Regions from separate parts of the Streptomyces globisporus C-1027 genome, predicted to be linked through region 2. Evidence: riboswitches for the same ligand, from Rfam matches in the RefSeq annotation. Region 2 holds a riboswitch; each other region holds the start of a gene.
The links. A riboswitch is a leader RNA that binds a small molecule or an ion and turns the genes downstream of it on or off. The one in region 2 is predicted to bind cyclic di-AMP.
Positions count from the first base shown of each region.

Region 1: another riboswitch for cyclic di-AMP. It lies ahead of WQO_RS13335 (transglycosylase family protein); the one in region 2 lies ahead of WQO_RS21890 (C40 family peptidase).
Region 3: another riboswitch for cyclic di-AMP. It lies ahead of WQO_RS16155 (M23 family metallopeptidase); the one in region 2 lies ahead of WQO_RS21890 (C40 family peptidase).
Region 4: another riboswitch for cyclic di-AMP. It lies ahead of WQO_RS27075 (M23 family metallopeptidase); the one in region 2 lies ahead of WQO_RS21890 (C40 family peptidase).

Region 1 covers NZ_CP013738.1:3,107,762-3,112,589, reverse strand. The annotation lists gene WQO_RS13345 (cytochrome P450 family protein) at 1-95, shown strand, start outside; gene WQO_RS13340 (transglycosylase family protein) at 272-1,285, shown strand; cyclic di-AMP (ydaO/yuaA leader) riboswitch at 1,574-1,750, shown strand; gene WQO_RS13335 (transglycosylase family protein) at 1,756-2,463, shown strand; gene eno (phosphopyruvate hydratase) at 2,787-4,067, shown strand; gene WQO_RS13325 (FtsB family cell division protein) at 4,162-4,641, shown strand; gene WQO_RS13320 (DUF501 domain-containing protein) at 4,690-4,828, shown strand, end outside.
Region 2 covers NZ_CP013738.1:4,945,407-4,950,234, forward strand. The annotation lists gene WQO_RS21880 (C40 family peptidase) at 1-938, opposite strand, end outside; gene WQO_RS21885 (hypothetical protein) at 1,141-1,494, shown strand; gene WQO_RS21890 (C40 family peptidase) at 1,549-2,736, opposite strand; cyclic di-AMP (ydaO/yuaA leader) riboswitch at 2,744-2,910, opposite strand; gene pcrA (DNA helicase PcrA) at 3,201-4,828, shown strand, end outside.
Region 3 covers NZ_CP013738.1:3,731,441-3,736,268, forward strand. The annotation lists gene WQO_RS16145 (PrsW family intramembrane metalloprotease) at 1-244, shown strand, start outside; gene WQO_RS16150 (aldo/keto reductase) at 225-1,172, opposite strand; gene WQO_RS16155 (M23 family metallopeptidase) at 1,413-2,444, opposite strand; cyclic di-AMP (ydaO/yuaA leader) riboswitch at 2,457-2,607, opposite strand; gene WQO_RS16160 (PP2C family protein-serine/threonine phosphatase) at 2,884-4,110, opposite strand; gene WQO_RS16165 (MerR family transcriptional regulator) at 4,253-4,828, opposite strand, start outside.
Region 4 covers NZ_CP013738.1:6,135,721-6,140,548, reverse strand. The annotation lists gene WQO_RS27090 (bifunctional acetate--CoA ligase family protein/GNAT family N-acetyltransferase) at 1-1,161, opposite strand, end outside; gene WQO_RS27085 (HPr family phosphocarrier protein) at 1,258-1,539, shown strand; gene WQO_RS27080 (GntR family transcriptional regulator) at 1,724-2,431, opposite strand; gene WQO_RS27075 (M23 family metallopeptidase) at 2,612-3,427, opposite strand; cyclic di-AMP (ydaO/yuaA leader) riboswitch at 3,442-3,608, opposite strand; gene WQO_RS27070 (M16 family metallopeptidase) at 3,852-4,828, opposite strand, start outside.

The sequences.
Region 1 (4,828 bases), 1.8 Mb from region 2:
GCGGCGGGCTCATCATGCGCGGACTGCGCACCCTTCCGGTCGCGTTCGAACCGGGAATCCGTTCCGAAGAAAGTGACAGGCTGTCAACTCTGTGACTTTCACGTGATCTGCGCTGCATCGACTTGTGACACACGTTCGAGTCCCGCTAGGTTCACGGTTCGACGCGTCGGTCGCACCTTGCTCACGCGTCACTTGTGCGCCGACGCAAGCACGGAATTCCGCTGCGCGGCGCTCAGGTCACTCGCTTGTCAGTCGCACGGAAGGCATACCCATGGGCTCCGCGAACGGCAGACACCGCCGCCCTCGCCAGGCACCCGCCATCGTCGTCGCCGCAGGGGTGACGGGATCGGCCATCGCCATCCCGCTGCTCGGGGCGAGCGGCGCGACCGCTGCCGAGGCCACCACCTGGGACCGGGTCGCGGAGTGCGAGAGCGGCGGAATGTGGAGCGCCGACCTCGGCAACGGCTACTACGGCGGGCTCCAGTTGTCGCAGGAGACCTGGTCGGCCTACGGCGGTACGGAGTTCGCGTCCCGCGCCGACCTCGCCAGCCGGTCGCAGCAGATCTCCGTCGCCGAGAAGGTCCTGGACGACCAGGGCCCCAAGGCGTGGCCGAGCTGTGCGGTGATCTCGGGTCTCGCGGTGGACGGCAGCCTGCCGGGCGTCGACCCGGGCACCTCGCCCGCACCCGACCCGACGACCACCCCGACCGACGAAGCAGACGCACCCGACGAAGCGGATGAATCCGGCAAGTCCGGTGAAGCCGATGAGTCCGGCAAGGGTGACGAGAGCGGCAAGGGTGAGAAGGGTGACCCGGCGGACAAGGGTGACAGCGCTGACGCGGAGAAGGGCGGCGAAACCCCCGACTCCTCGGTGACGCCCTCCACTCCGCCCTCCTCCGAGGCCCCCGACGCCACCGACCCCTCGAAGGGCAAGGGCGGCAAGCACCGCGGCACCCCCGCGCCCGAGGAGGCCGGAGCGGGCCAGGAGGACGGCCCGCGCGGATCCGGCCGGCACGCCTCGCGCGACGGCGACGCCCGGGACGGCGGCGCGGCGACCGGCGGCGCGTACACGGTGCAGCCTGGCGACAACCTCTGGGCCATCGCCGACGCCCAGGAACTCCCCGACGGCTGGACCGGTCTCTACGAGGCCAACAAGGACCTCCTGGGCTCAGACCCGGACCTGATCCTGCCCGGCCAGAACCTGGATCTGGGCCTGGACCAGGCCGCGCCCGAAGGTGCCGAAGAGCCTGCCGAGGAGTCCGCCGAGGCGCCTGCCGCCAACTGAACCAATTCGGGAAAATGCCCCGAAAATAGAGGCAGTTAAGAGACCTATGTCCACTTTGCGTAAGTGAGACATGGGTCTCTTTGCTTCAACTCGCGCACCCCTTCCGGCCCATTCGTACACATCGCCCCCGACCTGCGGAAACGGCCCACGGGCCGCCGCGAGTTCGGGCTGATTGCCCCCTATGTCCATCTTTGAATGTCGGGGTTGCCTGTGTTTACGGTCTAAGCCGCTCGCACCGCGGGCCCCGTCGACCGTCACGCCGAATCCTGCCGTCGGTCGAAGGGAACAGACGCGTAAGCGCCGTAGGCAGGAGCGGGGGACCCAGGTAAGCCGCCGGGTCCGCACAGCCCCTCCAGGGGGTGTACGGGACCGGCTAGGGGTGAAGCCGTGCGCAAGGTCGCACGGCCGGGCAACTCATCAGCCCGAACCCGACAGCTCACCTCGTAGGCGTCGGTGAGGAGATTCGTTCCATGCTGCTGAACAGCAAGGGCAAGCACCGCCGCCCGTCCAAGGCCGCCCGTATCGCCACCCTCGCGGGTGTCACCGGTGCCGCCGTCGCCGTCCCGCTGATGGGCGCGACCAACGCTTCCGCCGCCTCCGTCGAGACCTGGGACGCCGTCGCCCAGTGCGAGTCCGGCGGCAACTGGTCCATCAACACCGGCAACGGCTACTACGGCGGACTGCAGTTCTCGCAGTCCAGCTGGGCCGCCGCCGGCGGTACGCAGTACGCCTCGCGCGCCGATCTGGCCTCCAAGGACCAGCAGATCGCCACCGCCGAGAAGCTTCTCGACCTGCAGGGCCCGGGCGCCTGGGCCTGCGCCGGTGCCGGCGGCCTCACCAACGACGGTGTGGACCCGGGCGTGAACCCCGGCGGCTCCGGCCAGGCCGAGAGCAAGCCCGAGCAGGCGCAGCCCGAGCGTGAGGCCGAGCGGCCCACCACGCGCAGCGAGCAGCGCGAGGCCCCCAAGGCCGAGAGCAAGAAGACCGTCACCACCCCGACCGGCGACAAGGTCAAGAAGGGCGACGGCGAGTACAAGGTCAAGGCCGGCGACACCCTGAGCAAGATCGCTCAGAAGGAAGACGTCAAGGGCGGCTGGAGCAAGCTCTTCAAGCTCAACGACGACATCGTCGAGGACGCGAACCTGATCTTCCCGGGTCAGCAGCTCCACCTGAAGTAATCGCCGTCTCTCCTCCCCGGGGGGAGGGTGTCCGGCGGCACTCTCCCTCGCACGGCTTCCCGGCCCGGCGCGCTCTTCCCCCCAGCGCGCCGGGCCGGGTTCTTCGTGGCCGGCGCGCGTCCGGGGGCCCGTATGCGTTCACCTCTTGTTGTTACCGCTCAGTAGATTTCTAGAGTTCTGCCCCGATATGCAGGCCCTTGGGTCCTTTTTCGTCCCAGGAGGCGGGCGGGCGGCCGACGGACGCGGCCGGGCCGGATAGGCTCGGGTCGCAAGGCCACAGTGACCCTGCACAACCAGTGTCAGATCCCAGAAGGAGATGCCTCGTGCCGTCCATCGACGTCGTCGTAGCCAGGGAAATCCTCGACTCCCGGGGCAACCCCACGGTCGAGGTCGAGGTCGGCCTCGACGACGGCAGCACGGGCCGTGCTGCCGTTCCGTCCGGCGCCTCCACCGGTGCGTTCGAGGCCATCGAGCTTCGCGACGGTGACCCCAACCGCTACCAGGGCAAGGGCGTCGAGAAGGCCGTCCTCGCCGTCATCGAGCAGATCGGCCCGGAGCTCGTCGGGTACGACGCCACCGAGCAGCGCCTCATCGACCAGGCGATGTTCGACCTGGACGCCACCGAGAACAAGGCCTCGCTCGGTGCGAACGCCATCCTCGGCGTCTCGCTGGCCGTCGCGCACGCCGCCTCCGAGGCGTCCGACCTGCCGCTCTTCCGCTACCTCGGCGGCCCGAACGCGCACCTGCTGCCCGTTCCGATGATGAACATCCTGAACGGCGGGTCGCACGCCGACTCCAACGTGGACATCCAGGAGTTCATGATCGCCCCGATCGGCGCGGAGTCCTTCTCCGAGGCCCTGCGCTGGGGCGCGGAGATCTACCACACGCTGAAGAAGGTCCTGAAGACCAAGGGCCTGTCCACCGGACTCGGCGACGAGGGCGGCTTCGCCCCGAACCTGGAGTCCAACCGCGCCGCCCTGGACCTCATCGTCGAGGCCATCAAGGAGGCGGGTTACGTCCCGGGCCGCGACATCGCGCTCGCGCTCGACGTCGCCGCGTCCGAGTTCTACAAGGACGGCGTCTACGAGTTCGAGGGCAAGTCCCGCTCGGCCGCCGAGATGACCGAGTACTACGAGGAGCTCGTCTCCGCGTACCCGCTGGTCTCCATCGAGGACCCGCTGTACGAGGACGACTGGGCCGGCTGGAAGGTCATCACCGACCGCATCGGCGCCAAGGTGCAGATCGTCGGCGACGACCTCTTCGTCACCAACCCCGAGCGCCTGGCCCGTGGCATCGAGGAGGGCTCCGCCAACGCCCTGCTCGTCAAGGTCAACCAGATCGGTTCGCTGACCGAGACCCTGGACGCCGTCGAGCTGGCCCAGCGCAACGGCTTCAAGTGCATGATGTCGCACCGCTCCGGCGAGACCGAGGACGTCACCATCGCCGATCTCGCCGTCGCCGTGAACTGCGGCCAGATCAAGACCGGCGCCCCGGCCCGCTCGGACCGCGTCGCCAAGTACAACCAGCTGCTGCGCATCGAGGAGATCCTCGACGACGCCGCGGTGTACGCGGGCCGCTCCGCCTTCCCGCGCTTCAAGGGCTGACCCGCAGCGCCAAGTCGGTGGCCTCCGCCCGTCCCCGCACCCGGTCCCGTACCGTGTGCGGGGACGGACGTATGTGACGGGGAGGCGGGGAGACATGGCCGGCAAGGACCGTGACCGGTTCTCCACCGCGACCAGGCTGCGGCTGCTCGGCGAGCAGACCGCGGCCCGTGTGTACCGGTCGCAGAACCGCCGCCAGGCCCGCCGCTCCCGGCTCACCGGCCGGGCCGCGTTCCTGGCGCTGGTCGTCTGCTCCCTGGTGGTGGCGCTCGCCTACCCGATGCGGCAGTACGTCTCCCAGCGCGACGAGATCGCCGAGCAGGAACGGCTCTCGCAGGAGGCCGAGCGGCGCACCGAGGAGCTGCGGGACGAGAAGGCGCGGCTCCAGGACGACGCGTACATCATGCGCCTGGCCCGCCAGCACCTCCATTACGTCCTTCCCGGGGAGACCGGCTACACCGTGGCCGACCCCGACGCGGCGAAGGACCGTCGGTCGGAGCCCGGTGCGAGCGACCGTCCCTGGCACTCCAACCTCTGGGACGGCGTGGACAGCGCCGACCGTGACGACCGCGGCTGACCGACCCGCGACCCCCCTTTACGAGCTTCGAGCAGAACCAAGGCAGGCATGGAAACGCCCCCTCCGCAGACCGAGTCCACCCAGCCCACCGACGCGGACATCGCCGCGTTCGAGCAGCAGCTCGGCCGCCCGCCGCGCGGTCTGCGCGCCATCGCGCACCGCTGCCCGTGCGGCAACCCGGACGTGG
Region 2 (4,828 bases):
AGGTCGCCGGGGGCCAGTTGGGAGCGCGGGATGCGCTGTCCGGCGTTGATCTGGGTGTAGGTGGTGCGGGGCAGGCTCACGCCCGCCGCCTTCCAGGCCGCCTGGGTGAGGCCGGAGCAGTCGAAGGCGTTCGGGCCGGTCGCGCCCCAGACGTACGGCTTGCCGATCGCGCCGTGGGCGAAGGCGATGGCCTGCCCGGCGCGGGAGTCGGGTGCCGAGACCGGGCCGCTGCGGGCGGTGGAGCGGTCGGCGTGGGCCGGGCCGCCGCCGTGCCGGGCGTCGGCCGAGCGCTCGACGTCGGCGCGCTCGTCGGCCGTCAGGGTGTCCAGCAGCTTCCGGGCGTCGGCCAGCTTCGTGCGGATCGCGGTGCGGTGCTCGCGCAGTTCGGTGCGGCGGGCGGCGAGGCGCTCGGTCTCCTCGTCGGCGCGGGCCTTGACCTGGGCGATGCGGGAGACCTGCCGCTTGATGTTGCGCAGCAGCCCGGTCTGCCGGTCGCCCGCCCGGTCGAGGTAGGAGGCGCGTTCCAGATAGGCGTCGGGGTCGGAGGAGAGCGCCAGTTGCAGGGCCGGGTCCAGGGTGCCGGAACGGTACTGCGCGGTGGCCAGCGAACCGAGCGCGTGCCGGGCGGTGTTGAGGCGGTCGGTGCGGCGGGCGGCCTCGTCGGTCAGGGCGTCGACGGTGCGGGTCGCGGCGTCCGCCTTCTCCTTCGCACCGTTGTACTTCTCGGTGGCGACCTCGGCGTCGTGGTAGAGCCGGTCGACCTTCGCCTTGACCTGGGCCGCGGTGGGGGCCGGTTCGGCGGGGGCCGCGCCCGCTCCGGTGACCGATCCGGCGGTGGCGGCCCCGGCGAGCGCCAGAGTGGCGGCGGTGCGGGCAGCAGGGCCGGTGAGCGGGCGCTGCTTGGGTTTTCGATGAGCTGACCTGCGGTGCGCTGCCACGGGGGCGGCATCCTTCCTCTCGGCTGTCCGCCGGGGGTGGCGGCGGGTCCGGGATGGACGCTAATCCCGGCGCGTAGAAAAGAGTCGCCATGACAGCTATTGCCCTGATGTGACGTTTCGCCGGTCACGGATGATCGAAGCGATCGAGGAAGGCTTGCCTCACTGAAAGGTAAAACCTTGGCCATGGCTAGGCTCCCGAGCCATGGACGTACTCATCAATGTCTTCGTCGCCCTGCACATCATCGGCATCGCCTCCCTGCTGGGCGGCTTCCTGACGCAGATGAAGGCCATGGGGGCGGGGACCGCCCGGTTCACCCCCGCGATGCTGCACGGCGCGCTGACCATGCTGGTCACCGGCGTGGCCCTGGTCGGCCTCAACCAGGCCGACGACCAGACCGTGAACAACGTCAAGATCGGCATCAAGCTGGCGCTGCTGGTCGTGATCCTCGCCCTGGTCTACGTCAAGCGCGACGAGGAGAAGGTCGACAAGGGTGCGTTCATCGCGGTCGGCGCTCTGACGACCGTCAACATCTTCATCGCCACGGTCTGGACCTGAGGCCGGACCCGCACTCTGCGGGGGCGGCCGCTCACCGGCCGCCCCGCCGCTGTGTCACGCCGGGCGGACGCTCCCGTAGATCGGCATGTAGTAGATCGACTCCTCGCGCACGTTCGCACCCGGCTTCGGGGCGTGGACCATCATCCCGTCGCCCTTGTAGATACCGACGTGGCTGATGTCGTCGTAGAAGAAGACCAGGTCCCCGGGCTGGAGGTCGGACGTGGCGACGCGCGTGCCGACCTTCACCTGGTCCCAGGTGGTCCGGGGCAGGGTCACGCCCGCCTCCCGCCAGGCCGCCTGCGTCAGCCCCGAGCAGTCGTAACTGGAGGGGCCCGTCGCCCCCCACACGTACGGCTTCCCGATCTGGGCGCGGGCGAAGGCCAGCACCTTCTCCGCCTTGGCGGCGTAACCGCTGCCCGTGCCGGAGCCGGACCCCGGACCCGTGCCCGTACCGGCGCCCGATCCGGGACCCGAACCGCCGCCGGTCTCCTTCGCGGCCTCCTCGCGGGCCTTCTCCTCGGCCTCGGCCTTCGCCTTCGCCTCGGCGGCCTGGCGGGCGGCCAGCTTCGCCGCCTTCTCCTTCGCCTCGGCCTCCTTCTTGCGCTCCAGCTCCGCCAGCCGCGCCTTCTCCTCGGCGGTCAGCCGGGACAGCAGCCCGCGCGCCTCGGTCAGCTTGGTCTGGACGTCCTTCTTGCTGGAGGCGAGCGTGGCCTGCGTCTCGGTCAGCGTCTCCAGGCTCTTCACGGCCTCCGCGCGCTTCTTCGCCGCCGAGGCCTGCTGCGAACGGAAGTCGCTCACGGCCTTCTGCTGCCGCTCCGTCGCCCGGTCCATCAGCCGGCTCTGGTCGAAGTACCCCTGCGGATCGTCCGCGAGGAAGAACGTCGCCGTGGGCGCGATGCCGCCGTCGCGGTACTGGGCCGCCGCGTAGGAGCCCAGCGCCCGGCGCGCCTCGTTGATCCGCTCGGTCCGCTTCGCCACGTCCGCGAGCAGCGTGTCGACCTTCTTCTGCTGCGAGGAGGAGACGGCCTTGGCCCGGTTGTACTCCTGGGTCGCCGAGCCCGCCTGCCGGTACAGGGCGTCGACCTTCCTCTGCACGTCCTCGATGGCGGGCTTCGGTTCCGCGGGCGCCGCCGTGGCGCTCTGCGTGGAGAGCAACGTCACCGAGGCCAGCGCGGCCGTCGTCAGCCCGACGGCGGGGGTGGTGGTGCGCACCTTCGTGCGCGGCTTGCGATGCGATGCCAAGACCGGCATCTCCTTCCGTGGACCGCCTACCGGGTTAGCTGTCGGGTTCGGACGGAACGGAAGGCTGTCCTACGGTCCGCATGCGAGGGCACGGACCGATTCACCCCGGTTCTGCGTGTGGGTCCCCGGTTCCGCACTGCCAGGAGGGCAGGACGGATTCGGCAGAGGTGTCCGTTAGGCGCGGTTCGCCTCAGGGAGGTACGGATCACCTGACCGAGCACGCTAGCCAAAGCGCCCCACCGCTGGGAAGGACGATGAGCTATATGCCCGATACATTTTCGTGACCTTTCCGGATCGGGGGTCCGACACCCCCTCCGACCGGGCGCTCCTTCACGGAACGTGGACGTCCGTTCTCCCTGCGTACGGGTGAGGGGCGGGCGATTCCCCGGTTCCGGCGGCCGCTTCCTACCGCTTCCCGGCTTCGGCCGAACGTTGTCAGTCCGGCCGCCTAGACTCGGGAGGCGATGAGCAGCCTCTTTGACGACAGTTTCCTGACCGGCCTCCAGCCCGCGGAGGACGGCCCCCCGCCGCCCCCCGAGGACCACGCGCCCGAAGCGGTGCCGGAGGGACTCTTCGAGGGCGTCTACGACGCGCCCCCGCCGCCCCGGGACGGGTACTACCGGGACGGTCACCCGCGCCCGGCGATCGACTCCGCCGCGCTGCTCGACGGGCTCAACACCGAGCAGCGCGCCGCCGTCGTGCACGCCGGGTCCCCGCTGCTCATCGTCGCCGGGGCCGGCTCCGGCAAGACCCGGGTGCTCACCCACCGCATCGCCCACCTGCTGGCCGAGCGCGGCACGCACCCCGGGCAGATCCTCGCGATCACCTTCACCAACAAGGCCGCCGGGGAGATGAAGGAGCGCGTCGAACAGCTCGTGGGTCCGCGCGCCAACGCCATGTGGGTCATGACCTTCCACAGCGCCTGCGTCCGCATCCTGCGCCGCGAGTCGAAGAAGCTCGGCTTCACCTCGTCCTTCTCGATCTACGACGCCGCCGACTCCAAGCGGCTGATGGCCCTGGTCTGCCGCGATCTGGACCTCGACCCCAAGCGCTACCCGCCGAAGTCCTTCACCGCCAAGGTCTCCAACCTCAAGAACGAGCTCATCGACGAGGAGACCTTCGCCGGACAGGCCGCCGACGGCTTCGAGAAGACCCTCGCGCAGGCGTACGCGCTCTACCAGGCGCGCCTCCGCGAGGCCAACGCCCTGGACTTCGACGACATCATCATGACGACGGTCCACCTCCTCCAGGCCTTCCCGGACGTCGCCGAGCACTACCGCCGCCGCTTCCGCCACGTCCTCGTCGACGAGTACCAGGACACCAACCACGCCCAGTACACCCTGGTCCGTGAGCTGGTCGGACCGGCCGGGGAGAACGACGCCCCCGCCGAGCTGTGCGTGGTCGGTGACGCGGACCAGTCGATCTACGCCTTCCGGGGCGCGACCATCCGCAACATCCTCCAGTTCGAGGAGGACTACCCGAGCGCGACGACGATCCTGCTGGAGCAGAACTACCGCTCCACGCAGACGATCCTCTCCGCCGCCAACGCCGTCATCGAGCGCAACGAGAGCCGCCGCCCGAAGAACCTCTGGACCAACGCCGGCTCCGGCGCCCGCATCACCGGCTATGTCGCCGACACCGAGCACGACGAGGCGCAGTTCGTCGCCGACGAGATCGACCGGCTCACCGACGCGGGCGACGCCAAGGCCGGCGACGTCGCCGTCTTCTACCGCACCAACGCCCAGTCCCGTGTCTTCGAAGAGATCTTCATCCGCGTCGGCCTGCCCTACAAGGTCGTCGGCGGCGTGCGCTTCTACGAGCGCAAGGAGGTCCGGGACGTCCTGGCCTACCTCCGCGTCCTCGCCAACCCCGAGGACACCGTCCCGCTCCGCCGCATCCTCAACGTCCCCAAGCGCGGCATCGGCGACCGCGCCGAAGCCATGATCGACGCCCTGTCGATGCGCGAGAAGATCTCCTTCCCGCAGGCGCTGCGCCGCGTCGACGAGGCGTACGGCATGGCCGCCCGTTCCTCCAACGCCGTCAAGCGCTTCAACACGCTGATGGAGGAGCTGCGCACGATCGTCGAGTCCGG
Region 3 (4,828 bases), 1.2 Mb from region 2:
GATGCCGTACGGCCAGGGATACGGGTACGGCCCGGCACAGGGCTACGGCCCCGCGCCCGCGCCGGCCCCCGGATACGGCCCCGGGCCCGCGCCCGGAAACGGCCCCGGATACGGACAGCCGCACGGCCCGGCGTACGGACAGCCCCAGCCGCACCCGTACGGACAACCCCAGACGCAGCCGCAGCCGTACGGATACGGGTACGGGTATGGCGACCCCGGCTCCGTCAGGCCGACGCCTCGGTGAGCAGCGCGAGTTCCCGGTCCGTCAGCCGCAGGTCGGCGACCGCGACGAGGGCGGGGAGCTGTTCGACCGTACGGGCGGAGGCGATCGGCGCGGCGACGGTCGGCTGTGCGGCGAGCCAGGCGAGGGCCACCGTCGCGATCTCGGCGTTCCGCTCCCCGGCCACCTGGTCGAGGGCGGCCAGCACTTTGCGGCCCTGCTCCGACTCCAGGTGCCCGCCCGCCTTCGCGGAGCGCGCGCTCTCCACCGTCGCACCGGGGCGGTACTTGCCGGTGAGGAAGCCGGAGGCGAGCGCGTAGTACGGGACGGCGGCGAGGCCCGCGGCGGCCGCGGTGTCCTGGAGCGCGCCCTCGTAGGTGGAGCGGGAGACCAGGTTGTAGTGCGGTTGGAGCGCCACGTACCGGGCGAGGCCCTCGCGCTCGGAGAAGGCGAGGGAGGCCGCGAGGCGCTCGGGGCTGATGTTGGAGGCGGCGATGTGGCGCACCTTGCCGTCCTTCACCAGCTGGTCGAGGGCGGTGATGATCTCCTCGACCGGGACGGTCTCGTCGTCGAAGTGCGTGTAGTAGAGGTCGATGTGGTCGGTGCCGAGCCGGCGCAGCGATGCCTCGGCCGCGCCCTTGATCGTGCCGGCCGACAGCCCCCGGAAGTCGGGGTGGGCGCCGGCCTTGGTGGCGACGACGATGTCGGACCGGTTGGAGCGGGAGGCGAGCCACTTGCCGATGACGGTCTCCGACTCGCCGCCCCGGTTGCCCTCGACCCAGGCGGAGTAGGCGTCGGCGGTGTCGATGAAGTTGCCGCCGGCCGCGACGTACGCGTCCAGGACGGCGAAGGACTGTTCCTCGTCCGCCGTCCAGCCGAAGACGTTGCCGCCGAGGGCGAGGGGGAAGACCTGGAGGCCGGAGGTGCCGAGGGGGGTGTGCGCGGAAGTCATGTGAGAGTTCAACGGGCCGGTCGGAGGACGGTATTCCTGCCTCGGCCGTGCGGAAGGATGAATTCCGCCGCGTACGCCCATCATGATCCACGCACGGGCCTGTCGCCCCCTCCCCGTCCCCGTCCCCGGACAGACCGGCAGCCCTGACGTCGGGGGGTGTGCGTCAGGGCTGCCGGGGTTTCGGGACGGGCCGCCGGAGAAGGGCGGCCCGGGGCCGGCGGCGCGCGCCGGCCCGGGGGCTCAGACCGAGAGGCCCTTGCTGGTCAGCCAGGCCATCGGGTCCATCGCGGAGCCGCCCGCGGTGCGGACCTCCAGGTGGAGGTGGACGCCGGTCACGTTGCCGGTGGCACCCATGCGGCCGATGGTCTCGCCGGTGGTGACCTTCTGGCCGACCGAGACGTCGATCGAGGACTGGTGGGCGTACCAGATCTCCGTGCCGTCATCGAGCTGGAGCACCGTGCGGTAGCCGTACGAACCGGACCAGCCGGCCGACGTGATCGTGCCGCTGTGCACGGCCTTGAGCGGCGAACCGGCCGAACCGGCGAAGTCGAGGCCGGTGTGCTGGCCGGAGGACCACATCGCACCGGACTGACCGTAGGTCGAGCTGATCGTGTAGGAGGAGGCCGGCAGGGAGAAGCTGGCGGCGAGCTTGGCGAGACGCTCCTCCTCCGCCTTCTTCTTCGCCGCTTCCTCCGCCGCCTTCTTCTTCGCGGCGGCGTCGGCCTCGGCCTCGTCCTGCTGCTTCTTGGCCTCTTCCGCCGCCTTCTCGGCCGCGGCCTTCTCGGCTGCCGCCTTGGCCTCGGCGTCGGCGCTGGCCTGCTGCTGCTCGGCCTGCTGGAGGATCCGGGCGCGCAGCGCCTCGCCGGCGTCGGTGCCCTGCTCGGCCTCGGCGCTGGTGAGCCCGGCGGTGGTGAGCGGCGCGGCCGCGGCGACCGGGGCGGCCTCCGCTTCGTCGGACATGAAGGACCCGACGCCGGGAAGGGACTTGGCGTCGGGGAGGTTGTCCGCGATGGAATCGGGAAGAGAGATGGAGACGGGAGCCTTGTCCTGAGCGGTGGCCATGCCCCCCGCTCCGACGGCCGCTATGACGCCGACCCCGAGGACGGTGGAGCTACGGGCCAGACCACGCTGCTTGGCGACGCGGTGCCTGCCGCGCACGGGACGGATGGAGTCCTCGGTGGGATTCCACTCCCCCACGGACCGCTCGGCGCCACCGTAGCTGTCGGTGCTGAAGGGTGACGGGGCCTCAGGGGCAGGCTTGTTGGACGCCACGTGGGCGCACTCCTTTCCTTCCTTCTCGCCTACCGGGTTAGCTGACGGGTTCGGAGCAGGAAGGTCTCCTACGGGCCCCTCCGCCTCTCACGAGACGCAGGCGTCCGATTCACCCCATGTAGTGGGTCCCCGGTTCCCTTGCGGAATTCGGCGCTCGCGCGCGGCGCCGTCCCTGACGACGGCTGTGACGACCGCGCTGCGTTATCGAACGTTAATAGACACCCGGACCCGATTCCAAGCTGTTCCTGTTGATCATTAACGAACAGGGGTGGGAGGTACGGGGCACAAGCGGGCGGAATCGGGCGACTTGACCGGGGCTCAGCCACATGCCTTTTTCTGACGGTGTATCAAATGTTATGCGGAGCGGTGCGCTTCGATTACGCACCGTGTCATCGCTGCGAGTTGCGAGTTCAGCGCGCCGGCGGACAGCCGCGCCACGTCAGCGGGCCGCGTCCTCGTCGCCCCGGCCCACGATCTTCACCGTCGTCCGGCGCACGGGCTGCCCCTCCGCCGGCCGGCCGACCGCGATCAGCGCCATGTCGTCCGTGGCGTGCCCGCCGGTGTGCAGCCGTACGTCGTCGGTCAGCGCCGACAGCAGCTCCTCCGGCCCCGGGAAGATCCGGCCGCGCAGCCGGGCCGCCGGATCGTAGAAGACCCCGTTGGCGTCCCGGGCCTCGGACAGGCCGTCCGTGAAGGCGAGGAGCGTCGCCCCGGGAGGCATCACCCACTCGTCGGCGCGGTCCGGCCACACCCCGAGGTCCATCCCCAGCGGCAGCGCGGGCACCGAGGGCGCCAGCACCTCCAGGGCCCCGTCCGCGTGGAGCAGGATCGGCTCGGGGTGGCCGCGGTTGACCAGGCGGACCGTGGCCGCCCCGGGCGGGATCTCGGCCAGTACGGCGGTGATGAACCCCTCCATGGCGTCCAGCCCGTACTGCCGCGTCCCCTCCCGGGCCAGCGCCCGCTCCAGCCGCTGGGCCACGCCCTCCAGCGAACGCTCCTGTTCGGCGGCCTCCCGGAACGACCCGATGATCACCGCCACCGCCCCGACGGCGTCCAGCCCCTTGCCGCGGACGTCGCCGACCACGACGCGCACGCCGTACGGGGTGTCCGCGACGGCGTACAGGTCGCCGCCCACGAACTCGTCCGCCTGCGCCGCCTCGTACCGTGCGGCCACCTGGAGTCCGCCGATCCGCTCGGCGGGCGTCGGCAGCACGGCCCGCATGGCGGTCTCCGCGACGGCCCGGGCCGAGGCGAGCTGCTCGTTGCCGCGCCGCACGACGCCGTTGATGACGAGGGCCAGGACCGAGCCCGTGAGCACGGTGAGCATCTCGATGACCGGGACGACCTGCGTGGACGTCCCGTCGGAGATCCGCATCACGATGACGGAGATGACCGCGGCGATCCCGGTGCGGACGGTCCGGGACAGCGAGAAGAACGGGGCGGCGATCAGCGGGGCCGCGACGAAGAGGGGGACGGCGGTGAAGTTGGGCGGGGCGAGCGAGTCGAACAGCAGTCCGCCGATGATCAGCAGGGCGGGCAGCATCCGGATGAACCGCCCGGTGCCCCGTCCGCCGCCGGACGCCAGCTCCCCCTCCCGGGATCCGAGCACCGCACGGCCCACGGCGTCCATGCTCCCCGCCGCCCCGCTGCGCCGTCCCTCGGCCATCCCCACCTGTGCACTCCTGCCCGGTCCACCCACGGCTGCGGACGGTACCGCTCCCTGTCCAGGCTTCCCGGAGCCGCGCCGAGCGGCGACCGGGCATCGGCCGAATAGGGGGAAAAAGCGGTGGCGGCCCGGCCGGCCGTGGTCAGTCGGAGAGCCGATGCTGCGCGTAGACCGTCAGTGCGTCCCGTACGAAGGCGGCGGTGCCGTCCCCGTAGCGATCGTAGTTCTTTCCGAAGCGCGGATCGGCGACATACATCTCCCCGAGCCCGATCACGTACGAACGGCTGGGCTCCTTGGCCGAGGACAGCCAGGCGCAGTGCCGCCGCGCGAGCTCCTGCGCCTCGGGCCCGTCGACGGCGAGCCCGGCCTCCCTGGCCCGGCCCCAGTCGCGCGCGATGGCCTCGTGCTCGTCCCTGAACGCCTTCTTCTCCCCGTCCCCGAGCGAACGCCACCAGCGGTCGCCCTCCTCGTACGCGTCCCGGCCCCAGCGCTCGGTGACCTCCTGCTCGTGGGCGGTGTGGTCGAAGCCGTCGAACACCTCAGCGGCCATGAGTTCCATCCCCTCCTGGGTCTTGTGGAGCGTGGTCCGCACCGAGGCGATCTGCCGTCCGATGCGCGCCTGCTCCTGTTCGAGCAGCCGCAGATGCGCCCGCAGCGCCACCGCCGTGTCCCGCTGCCCCTCCAGTACGTCCCTGATGGCGGGCAGCGAGAGCCCGAG
Region 4 (4,828 bases), 1.2 Mb from region 2:
GCGCCGGTGGAGGCCGGAGAGCAGGGCGATACCGATCGCGCCGGACTGCGTGAACAGGCCGATCCGGCCGCGCGCGGGTGACTCGGGGGCGAGGGAGGCGTTCAGCCGGACGGTCTCGGCGGTGTTGATGATGCCGAAGGCGTTCGGGCCGATGATCCGCATACCGTACGAGCGGGCCTGGCGGACCAGTTCGCGCTGGAGCTCGCGGCCCTCGGCGCCCCGCTCGGCGTAACCGGCGGAGAGGACGACCAGGCCCTGGACGCCGTGCTCGCCGCAGTCGGCGACGGCGTCGGGGACGCGGTGGGCGGGGACGGCGATGACGGCGAGGTCGACCTGCTCGTCGATCTCGCCGAGCGAGCGGTGGGCGGGGACGCCGTCGAGGGTGGCGAGGCCCTCGTCGAAGGCGCGGTTCACGGCGTAGGTGCGGCCGGTGTAGCCGGCGGCGAGGAGGTTGCGCAGGACCGTGCGGCCCACGCCGCCGGGGGTGCGGCCGGTGCCGATGACCGCTACGGAACCGGGGGCGAGGAGGCGCTGCACCGAGCGGGCCTCGGCGCGCTGTTCGCGGCCGCGCTGGACGGCGAGGGACTTCTCGGTGGGTTCGAGGTCGAGGGTGAGGTGGACGGAGCCGTCCTCGAAGCTGCGGCGCTGGGTGTACCCACCGTCCCGGAACACCTTGATCATTTTGTTGTTGGCGGGGAGCACCTCGGCGGCGAAGCGCCGGATGCCGCGCTCGCGGGCGACCGCGGCGATGTGTTCGAGCAGCGCCGAGGCGACGCCGCGGCCCTGGTGGGCGTCCTGGACGAGGAAGGCGACCTCGGCCTCGTCGGCGGGGGCGGAGGCGGGGCGGCCCCGGTCGTCGATGCGGTCGTAGCGGACGGTCCCGATGAACTCGCCGCCGATCGTGACCGCCAGTCCCACCCGGTCGACGTAGTCGTGATGGGTGAAGCGGTGCACGTCCCGGTCGGATAGGCGGGGATACGGGGCGAAGAAGCGGTAGTACTTCGACTCGTCGGACACCTGCTCGTAAAAGCTGACCAGTCGCTCGGCGTCGTCCGTGGTGATCGGCCTGATGCGCGCGGTGCCCCCGTCCCGGAGCACCACGTCCGCTTCCCAGTGATCGGGGTACGCGTGATGCGGACTCTGTTCCGGCGTGGGCTCCATGGCCAAAGCCTACGGCCGGACGGGAGGCCGGGCACAGCACCACGCACTGCATGAGAGACTGGTCTAGACAACCGTTGATATGTGAAGGGCAGAACCATGGCTGAGCGCCGCGTAAACGTCGGTTGGGCCGAGGGCCTGCACGCCCGCCCCGCTTCCATCTTCGTCCGTGCCGCCACGGCCTCCGGCGTCCCCGTGACGATCTCCAAGGCCGACGGCAACCCGGTGAACGCCGCCTCCATGCTGGCCGTGCTCGGTCTGGGCGCGCAGGGTGGCGAGGAGATCGTGCTCGCGTCCGACGCGGACGACGCCGAGGCCGCTCTGGACCGGCTGGCGAAGCTGGTCGCCGAGGGCCTGGAAGAGCTTCCGGAGACCGTCTGACCCCTCCGTCTCCGGTCCGTCCGGATGCGACCCCCGCGAGAGCCGTGACCCGTGATCCCTTCACAGGCCACGGCTCTTCCGTTTCCGGGAATCGGGAAAGACCCGGGGAAGATCCGCACCTCGATAATGCGGGCAGCGTGAAATGGCGCCCCGAAATTACTTCTCTTTGTATACGGCGCTTCTGTTAATGCCGGACGCCCGCCGTGTTTACGCCGTGTTGCGAACTTCTCACCGGGGGAACGGGGGCGGCGCGGCGCCCCGGGAGATCCGCACGGCGGAGCCGGTGCTCGGCGGTGGAGCGTTCCGCGTGCTGGGCGGTCAGCGCCCTCGCCCGCTCCGCGTCGCCGCGCGCCACGGCGTCGACGATCGCGCCGCGCTCGGCCCAGGATTCGACCGGGCGGGCCGGCTGCTCGACCGCGTACATCCAGGCGATCTTGTGCCGGAGCTGGGTGAGCAGCGCGATGAGCCCGGGGCTGCCGGAGGCCTGGGCGAGGGTCTCGTGGAACCAGCCGCCCAGCGAGCGCAGATCCTCGCCCTCGCCCCGGCGGGCCCGCTCCTGGCCCAGCCTGACCAGACCGCGCAGCACCTTGAGGTGGGCTTCGGTACGGCGCTGGGCTGCGCGGGCCGCGCCCAGCGGCTCCAGGAGCATCCGCACCTCCAGGAGGTCGGCGGCCTCCTGGACGGTGGGCTCGGCGACACAGGCGCCGGCGTGTCGGCGGGTGACCACGAACCCCTCGGACTCCAGCGTGCGCAGCGCCTCGCGGACCGGGACGCGGGAGACCCCGTAGCGGCGGGCCAGCAACTCCTCGGTGAGGCGGCTGCCGCGCTCGTAGACACCGGAGACGATGTCGTCACGGATCGCCGTGCATACCGAATGCGCGGGAATGCGCATATCCGAACCTCCGCCTTGATCCCCGCGAAACGCGGCCGCCCGACGTCTGTTCCGTGACTCTATGACAATCCGCTGGAATTTCCGATGGCAGGTCGGAATCCACGGATATCTTCACGCGGGAATTGCCGAAGGCCCCGGCGGGTGCCGGGGCCTTCGGACGGTGGGTCGCGCGGGGCGGGGTCAGACGTTCAGACCGTGGGAGCGCAGGTAGGCGACGGGGTCCATGTCGGAGCCGTAGTCGGGGGTGGTGCGGGCCTCGAAGTGCAGGTGCGGGCCGGTGGAGTTGCCGGTGGAGCCGGAGAGGCCGATCTGCTGGCCGGAGGAGACGCTCTGGCCGACGGAGACGCCGATCGAGGAGAGGTGGCCGTACTGGGTGTAGGTGCCGTCCGCCATCCGGAGCACGATGTTGTTGCCGTACGCGCCGCCCCAGCCGGCCTCGACGACCGTGCCGGAACCGACCGCGACGACGGAACTGCCGGAGGCGGCCTGGAAGTCCACGCCGGAGTGGCTGCCGGAGGACCAGAGGGAGCCGCCGGTGTTGTAGCCGGTGGTGACGTGGGAGCCGGCGACCGGGAGGTGGAAGGCGTTCAGCCGGGCGCGCTCGGCGGCGCGGGCGGCGCGGGCCTTCTCCTCGCGGACCTCTTTGGCGCGGGCCTCGGCCTTGCGCTCGGCCTCGGCCTTCGCCTTGGCCTTGGCGGCCTTCTCGCGGGCCTCTGCGGCCGCCTTGGCCTTCGCCTTCGCGACCGCGTCGGCCTGCCGCTGCTGGGCGTGGGCCTGCGCGTCGATCTGCTCGGCGAGGGTGGTGTCGAGGGAGATGGCCTGGGTGAGGCCGGTGTCGGCGACCTTGGCGGCCTCGGAGTCCGCCGCGAGGGCCGGGGAGGACAGCGAGCCGAGGACTCCGGTGGTGGCCAGGGCCGCGATGCCGGCGGCCTGGGCGCTCCGGCGCGTGAGGCGGCTCGGGGCACGGTGCTTCCCGGTGGCACGGGTGAACGCCATGGAGGGGCTGGTTCCTTTCCTTCCTTCTCGCCTACCGGGTTAGCTGACGGGTTCGGAGCAGGAAGGTCTCCTACGGATCCCCGCGCCGGTTCGCGGCACGGGCCTCCGATTCACCCCAGGGACTGCGTGGGTCCCCGGCTCCCCAGGCTCGCGCCTGACGGGGACTCGGCGATGACTGCCCGGCGCCGCGGCTGCGGCATTCGGGTGACGGACAGCCGGGCCGACGCTAGGCGGGGCGACTTCCCATCACCAAACGGACAAGGAGATTTGTCGCGCATCCCACAGGGCAGACAGGCAACCACCTCCCCAAAAGGGTGCGAAGCAGACCAAGCAGGCAAAAGCACAGGACCCCGACGAAATTCCTTCCGTCGGGGTCCTGTTCGCGGCGGTGGTCGCACGGTGGCGGCCGGTTCCGCGGGCGGTGTCAGCCGGTGACGACCGACACCTCTCCGATACCGAGAGCCTTCACCGGCTCGGCGATCCGCGAGGCGTCTCCCACGAGGACCGTGACCAGCCTGTCGACCGGGAAGGCGTTGACCACGGCGGCGGTCGCCTCCACGGTGCCCGTCTCGGCGAGCCGGGCGTAGAGGTGGGCCTGGTAGTCGTCGGGGAGGTGCTGCTCGACCTGGTCGGCCAGCGTGCTCGCGACGGAGGCGGCGGTCTCGAACTTCAGCGGGGCGACGCCCACCAGGTTCTGCACGGCCGTCTCGCGCTCGGCGTCGGTCAGCCCCTCGGCGGCCAGCGTCCGCAGGACCTTCCAGAGGTCGTCCAGGGCCGGTCCGGTGGACTCGGTGTCCACCGAGCCGCTGATCGCGAGCATCGCGGCGCCGCCCGAGTCGGGGCCGGAGGAGCGCAGCACCTGGGCGAAGGCGCGTACGCCGTAGGTGTAGCCCTTCTCCTCGCGCAGCACCCGGTCCAGCCGGGAGGTGAGCGTGCCGCCCAGGCAGTACGTGCCGAGCACCTGCGCGGGCCACACACGCTCGTGCCGGTCGGCGCCGATGCGGCCGATCAGCAGCTGGGTCTGGACCGCGCCGGGGCGGTCCACGATGACCACGCGGCCGGTGTCGTCCGCGGTGATGGGCGGCACCGGGCGGGCCTGGGCGGTGTTGCCCGACCAGTCGCCGAGGGTCTCCGCCAGCAGCGCGTCCAGGTCGATGTCGGTCAGGTCTCCGACGATCACGGCGGTCGCGGTGGACGGGCGGATGTGGGCGTCGAAGAAGGCGCGCACGGCGGCCGCGTCGATCCGCCGGACCGTCTCCTCGGTGCCCAGGCGCGGGCGGGACATCCGGGCGGTGGCCGGGAACAGCTCCTTGGAGAGCTGCTTGGCCGCGCGCCGGGACGGGTTGGCGTGCTCGTGCGGGATCTCGTCGAGGCGGTTGCCCACCAGGCGCTCGATCTCGC